2 regions of the Lelliottia jeotgali genome follow, and region 1 is predicted to be linked to the other one. Evidence: predicted binding sites of a transcription regulator. Region 1 holds the regulator's gene; the other holds the start of a gene.
The links. The regulator Fur, encoded in region 1, represses iron uptake genes when iron is present. The targets are predictions, from matches to a motif close to ATAATAATGAGAACNACTATCAA.
Positions count from the first base shown of each region.

Region 2: feoA (ferrous iron transporter A) is a predicted target of Fur. The motif match lies at 1,584-1,606, and genes of this name have one in related genera.

Region 1 is NZ_JAENMQ010000004.1:2,991-6,553, forward strand. Features, by position in the region: gene ybfF (esterase) at 1-393, shown strand, start outside; gene ybfE (LexA regulated protein) at 523-810, shown strand; gene fldA (flavodoxin FldA) at 968-1,498, shown strand; gene fur (ferric iron uptake transcriptional regulator) at 1,794-2,240, shown strand; gene chiQ (ChiQ/YbfN family lipoprotein) at 2,347-2,676, opposite strand; gene chiP (chitoporin ChiP) at 2,722-3,563, opposite strand, start outside.
Region 2 is NZ_JAENMQ010000015.1:61,259-64,821, forward strand. Features, by position in the region: gene JBO43_RS20730 (Tex family protein) at 1-1,310, shown strand, start outside; gene feoA (ferrous iron transporter A) at 1,647-1,874, shown strand; gene feoB (Fe(2+) transporter permease subunit FeoB) at 1,905-3,563, shown strand, end outside.

The DNA of each region.
Region 1 (3,563 bases):
TTTGCCGCCATTAATGCCGTGACCGATGCAGGCGTGTCGACTCGCCAGCAAGCCGCTGCGGTAATGCGCGAGCATCTTGATGAAGAAGGCGTGGTGCAGTTTCTGCTGAAATCATTCGTCGATGGCGCATGGCGTTTTAATGTGCCGGTGCTGTGGGACCAGTATTCGGATATTGTCGGCTGGCAGAAGGTTCCGGCCTGGCCGCACCCTACCCTGTTCATTCGCGGGGGCAATTCTCCGTATGTGACCGACGCATATCGCGACGCCCTGTTGGCGCAATTCCCACAGGCGCGTGCGCATGTGATTGCCGGAGCCGGGCACTGGGTTCACGCCGAAAAACCAGAAGCGGTGCTGCGAGCAATACGCCGCTATCTCTCTGATAACGCGATTTGATTAAAAAGCCAGCGACTGATTGCCCGCAGGCTACCAGTCGTTGGCGTGCAGGTTGACGTCATGTATGATGTCGCGCTCATCGCCCCGGCAATAGCAGGGCTGCTTGTTTTCCCCCGAAGTCTCTGAATCATGGCCAAAGAACAAACGGACCGCACGACATTAGATCTGTTCGCGACTGAACGTCGACCGGGACGACCAAAAACCAATCCGCTTTCGCGTGATGAACAGTTGCGCATCAATAAGCGCAATCAGCTGAAACGCGACAAGAGTCGTGGGCTTAAACGCGTCGAGCTAAAACTCAACGCGGAGGCTGTCGACGCCTTAACGGAGCTGGCCGATGCGCGCGAGATCAGCCGCAGTGAGCTGATTGAAGAGATGCTGATGGCACAACTTCAGGCATGGCGCAGCACCAGGTGATCGTCCGAAAATCCACCCAATAGTCCTTTTCATGTAGCACAGAGTGCAGTCCCGCGTGATAGCTGTTTCCGCAGACTTCCCTGTTCTGCTATGATTGCCCTTATCCGTGGACAAATTGCGCCACCATACCATTAAGTTTCAAGAGGTTATTTCACTCATGGCAATCATCGGCATTTTTTTCGGCAGCGATACCGGTAATACCGAAAACATCGCAAAAAACATTCAAAAACAGCTTGGTAAAGACGTTGCCGACGTGCATGACATTGCTAAGAGCAGCAAGGAAGATCTCGAAGGCTACGATATTCTGCTGCTCGGCATTCCGACCTGGTACTACGGCGAAGCGCAGTGTGACTGGGATGATTTCTTCCCGACGCTGGAAGAAGTCGATTTCAACGGCAAGCTCGTGGCCCTGTTTGGCTGCGGCGACCAGGAAGACTACGCGGAATACTTCTGTGATGCGCTGGGGACTATTCGCGACATCATTGAACCACGCGGTGCCGCGATCGTCGGCCACTGGCCAACGGCGGGCTATCATTTCGAAGCCTCTAAAGGCCTGGCGGACGACGATCACTTTGTCGGACTGGCGATTGACGAAGACCGTCAGCCAGAATTGACCGCAGAGCGCGTCGACAAGTGGGTAAAACAGATCCGCGAAGAACTGCACCTCGACGATATTCTGAACGCCTGATCAAATCTGTGAGGCATGGCGATTTACGCCATGCCTCATTGATAGATAATTCCAATCAAAATAATTGCTACAAATTTTTAACTTTTGTGTTCATACCTGTACAATGTCCCAGGGTTACAGTGGATGCCATCGAACAAGTTTGTTGGTGATACCACGTTTTTATAAGCATACTTTGCTTGAGACTTGCAGTTTTCATTTAGGCATGGCAGTTCTATAATGAGACGCATTATCCCAACTGCATTTTCTTTCATTTCCTCTAAAGAAGTGAACCGTTTAGCAACAGGACAGATTCCGCATGACTGACAACAATACCGCATTAAAGAAGGCTGGCCTGAAAGTGACGCTTCCTCGTTTAAAAATCCTGGAAGTTCTGCAAGGACCGGACAACCATCACGTCAGTGCGGAAGACTTATACAAACGTCTGATCGACATGGGCGAAGAGATTGGACTGGCGACCGTATACCGCGTTCTGAACCAGTTTGATGACGCCGGAATTGTCACCCGCCACAATTTTGAAGGCGGTAAATCCGTTTTCGAACTGACGCAGCAGCATCACCACGATCACCTGATTTGCCTCGACTGCGGCAAGGTGATTGAGTTTAGCGATGACTCTATCGAAGCACGTCAGCGTGAAATCGCCACTCGTCATGGCATCCGTCTGACCAACCATAGCCTGTATCTGTATGGTCACTGTGCTGAAGGCGATTGCCGCGAAAACGAGCACGCTCACGATACAAAATAATCGTGTTTTCATACTCTGAGCCAACCTGACGGTTGGCTTTTTTTTGCCTGAAATAAATGCAAAAACGCCCGGCGAGCTTTCGCTGCCGGGCGTTAATCAACGCGAATTACTGCGCGTTATTGTTGCGAATCTCCTGCCAGAGCTGACCGCAATCGGCTTTCACCGCTTCGCCATTACCCGTCTTACGCGCCTGGATACAGGCCTGGTAATCCATCACGCGGACGTTTTCCTGCGTGGCGAACTGCTCATGTGCCTTTTCTTTCTTCAGTACCGTCAACACGCTCTGACAGGCCTGGATTTTTTCCGGCGAGCCTTCAGCGGTATTGATACAGGTGCTGTAAGCCTCTTTGAGACGAGAATCTTCTTTCGGGGCCTGAGGCTGAGCGCACGCAGCCAGTCCTGATGCCAGTACTGCGACAATGACTAATTTCTTCAACATGTCGGTCTCCATTCCGGCGGGAATGTCCCGCCGGACAGTTCATCAGAAGATGGTAAATGGCGCGATAACCATGAATTTCACGTCACGCTCATCCTGGAAGATGTTGCCGTAACCGCCTGCATAGCTTGGAATGTCGGAATGGTTGTCATACTGCGTGAAGTGCAGTTTGAACATAGTGCCTTTAGCGCGACCGTCCTGCAGGGTGTACATCGCATCGAGACTGTAAGAAGACTCTTTCAGACGATAGTTAGGATCGTAGTAAGCGTCTGGCGTCGCCATGTCACCCGGCTTCGCATCCCATGCGTAAGCGTAGGAAGCACCCACTGCCCAGCCCGGAAGATTCCAGTTTTTCAGGTCATACATCGCACCGAAGAAGAGTGCTTTTTCGCCGTCGGCGTTGAAGTCAGAGCGGTTATCCCACCAGATATCCAGACGACCGTTGGACGATGCATAGGTTGGCGTCATACGCTGAAGGAAGTAGCCCTGCTGCCCTTCGGCTTTGACGTAAGTCCCTTCGAGGCGTAAATCCACCTGCCCGATTTTGTAGCCAAAAGTCAGCGCCTGCAGCCATGCGGTGCCGTCATACAGATCGTTCACGCTGCCATCGCTGACTTTGTCGCGTGTGCCGTAGAACTGGTAGCTGGTGGTCAATGGGCCACCAACGATATCGAATTTGTAGCTGGCTTTGGCGAAGTACTGATCGACATAACCTTCAGCCTGACCAAACGCCGCTTCCAGCACGAGATCGTTTTTGAAGTCATATTTCGCGCCGAGAGAGTGGAGATATTCCACGCGGGTCTTTTTATCGTTCTGGTAGAACTTGTCCATCTCGATGTGCCACGGCGCTTTGTACTCGTTGGTCCACATGTAGGAGAAGCTCAACG
Region 2 (3,563 bases), on a different contig from region 1:
TGAAAGTGGCCGTTGTCGACGGGACCGGCAAACTGGTCGCGACCGACACCATCTATCCGCACACCGGCCAGGCCGCGAAAGCCGCCGTGGTGGTTGCCGCCCTGTGTGAAAAATACAACGTTGAACTGGTGGCGATCGGAAACGGTACCGCATCGCGCGAAACCGAACGCTTCTTCCTCGACGTGCAGGAGCAGTTCCCGAAAGTCACCGCGCAGAAAGTGATCGTCAGCGAAGCCGGAGCGTCGGTTTACTCGGCGTCCGAACTGGCGGCGCTCGAGTTCCCGGACCTCGACGTTTCCCTGCGCGGCGCGGTCTCTATCGCCCGCCGCCTGCAAGATCCGCTGGCAGAGCTGGTGAAAATCGATCCGAAATCGATCGGTGTCGGCCAGTATCAGCACGACGTGAGTCAGACTCAACTGGCGCGCCGTCTGGATGCGGTGGTGGAAGACTGCGTAAACGCCGTCGGTGTAGACCTGAACACCGCCTCCGTTGCTCTGCTGACCCGCGTGGCAGGCCTGACCCGCATGATGGCGCAGAATATCGTCGCCTGGCGTGATGAGAACGGTCAGTTCCAGAACCGCCAGCAGTTGTTGAAGGTGAGCCGTCTCGGGCCGAAAGCCTTTGAGCAGTGCGCGGGCTTCCTGCGTATCAACCACGGCGATAACCCGCTGGATGCCTCAACCGTTCACCCGGAAGCTTATCCGGTGGTGGAGCGTATTCTGGCTGCCACTCAGCAAGCGCTGAAAGACCTGATGGGCAACAGCACCAATCTGCGTGACCTGAAAGCCGTCGATTTCACCGACGACAAATTCGGCGTGCCAACCGTCTCCGACATCATCAAAGAGCTGGAAAAACCAGGTCGCGACCCGCGCCCTGAGTTTAAAACGGCGAAGTTTGCCGAAGGCGTTGAAACGATGAAAGATCTGCAGCCGGGAATGGTGCTGGAAGGCGCGGTAACAAACGTCACCAATTTTGGTGCCTTTGTCGATATCGGCGTACATCAGGACGGTTTAGTGCATATCTCTTCCCTGGCCGATAAGTTCGTGGAAGACCCGCATACCGTGGTCAAAGCGGGCGATATCGTGAAGGTGAAGGTGCTGGAAGTGGATATGCAACGCAAGCGTATCGCGCTGACGATGCGTCTTGACGAGCAGCCAGGCGAAACCAACGCTCGTCGTAATAACGGCGGCGGCGCGCGCGAGCAATCCCGTCCAGCAGCCAAAGCCGCGAAACCACGCCCTCAGGCTCAGCCTGCCGGTAACAGCGCGATGATGGATGCGCTGGCCGCCGCGATGGGCAAAAAACGTTAATGTCCCCCATTTGCCCGGCTGAATGTTGGCCGGGCAAACGCAGTATCGCCCGACAATCACACCGCAATAAGCTGGAATAAATAAGAACGTACTCACTCATTTATTAGTAAATATGGAACCGATTGCATATCCATATTTATACCAACGATTATCACTTAGTTAACAAATTAATAATTCATACCTCACTCCCCATCTCATTAAAAATTGAGCAAGGTCAAACAGTCCTCGAATTAATGTCCATATGAACATCCGGTCACATTTTAAATATTGCTGATAGAAACCATTCTCATTATCATGAACCTGTTGATTATTTAACCTTCGGTCAAAGTGGTTTCTATGCAATACACACCAGACAGTGCCTGGAAAATTACCGGTTTTGCCCGCGAAATTAGCCCGGCGTATCGTCAAAAACTCTTGTCATTAGGCATGCTGCCTGGGTCTTCGTTCCAGGTTGTGCGCATTGCGCCATTAGGCGATCCCGTGCATATCGAAACCCGTCGCGTCAATCTGGTATTGCGTAAGAAAGACCTCGCGTTATTAGAAGTCGAAGCTTTAATCCGATAAATCGCCAGCCGTTATACCGAGTCTAAAACAATGAAAAAATTAACCATTGGCTTAATTGGCAATCCTAATTCCGGCAAGACCACCTTATTTAATCAGCTAACGGGCGCACGTCAGCGCGTCGGTAACTGGGCGGGCGTCACGGTGGAACGTAAAGAAGGCCAGTTTTCGACGACGGACCATCAGGTCACTCTCGTTGACTTACCTGGCACTTATTCGCTCACCACCATTTCATCGCAGACCTCGCTCGATGAGCAAATTGCCTGCCACTATATTCTGAGCGGCGACGCGGATTTACTGATTAACGTCGTCGATGCCTCCAATCTTGAGCGTAACCTGTACCTGACCCTGCAATTGCTGGAGCTGGGCATTCCGTGCATCGTCGCGCTGAACATGCTCGATATTGCCGAGAAGCAAAAAATTCGTATCGACATCGATGCCCTTTCAGCACGCCTTGGTTGTCCGGTGATTCCGCTGGTCTCCACCCGCGCGCGTGGGATCGACGCCCTAAAGCTGGCGGTCGATCGCCACACCGGCAATACCGATCTTGAGCTGGTTCATTACCCGCAACCGCTGGTGCGCGAAGCCAGCATACTGGCGCAAGAAATGACCCACGCGATGCCGCAGAAACAGCGCAACTGGCTGGGGCTGCAAATGCTGGAAGGCGATATCTACAGCCGTGGTTATGCGGGCAACGCCGCACAGCATCTGGATATTTCGCTGGCGCGACTGAGTGACGAAATCGACGACCCGGCGCTGCATATCGCCGACGCACGCTATCAAAGCATCGCAGCGATTTGCGAAGTGGTCAGTAATACCCTGACCGCCGAACCTAGCCGCTTCACCTCTGCCGTTGATAAAATTATTCTCAACCGCTTCCTCGGCTTGCCGATCTTCCTGCTGGTGATGTACGTGATGTTCCTGCTCGCCATCAACATCGGCGGCGCGCTCCAACCGCTGTTCGATGTCGGCTCTGTGGCCATTTTTATCCACGGCCTGCAATGGCTGGGCTACACGCTGCATCTGCCTGAATGGCTGACCATTTTCCTCGCGCAGGGGCTGGGTGGCGGTATCAACACCGTTCTGCCGCTGGTGCCGCAAATCGGCATGATGTATCTGTTCCTCTCCTTCCTTGAGGATTCCGGTTACATGGCCCGCGCGGCCTTCGTGATGGATCGCCTGATGCAGGCGCTCGGTTTGCCAGGTAAATCCTTCGTTCCACTGATTGTCGGTTTTGGCTGTAACGTTCCGTCGGTGATGGGCGCACGTACGCTTGATGCGCCGCGTGAGCGCCTGATGACCATCATGATGGCGCCGTTTATGTCCTGCGGCGCACGACTGGCGATCTTCGCAGTCTTTGCGGCGGCGTTCTTTGGCCAGGAAGGTGCGCTGGCAGTATTTTCCCTGTACCTGCTGGGTATCGTGATGGCGATTCTCACCGGCCTGATGCTCAAACACACCATCATGCGCGGCGAAGCCTCACCGTTTGTGATGGAACTGCCGGTCTACCACGTCCCGCACATCAAAAGCCTGCTGATCCAGACCTGGCAGCGCCTGAAAGGTTTTGTTCTGCGCGCCGGTAAAGTCATTGTCATTGTCAGTATTTTCCTTAGCGCGCTGAACAGCTTTACCCTCAGCGGTCAGGCGGCGGATAATATCAACGACTCGGCGCTGGCCTCCGTCAGCCGCGTG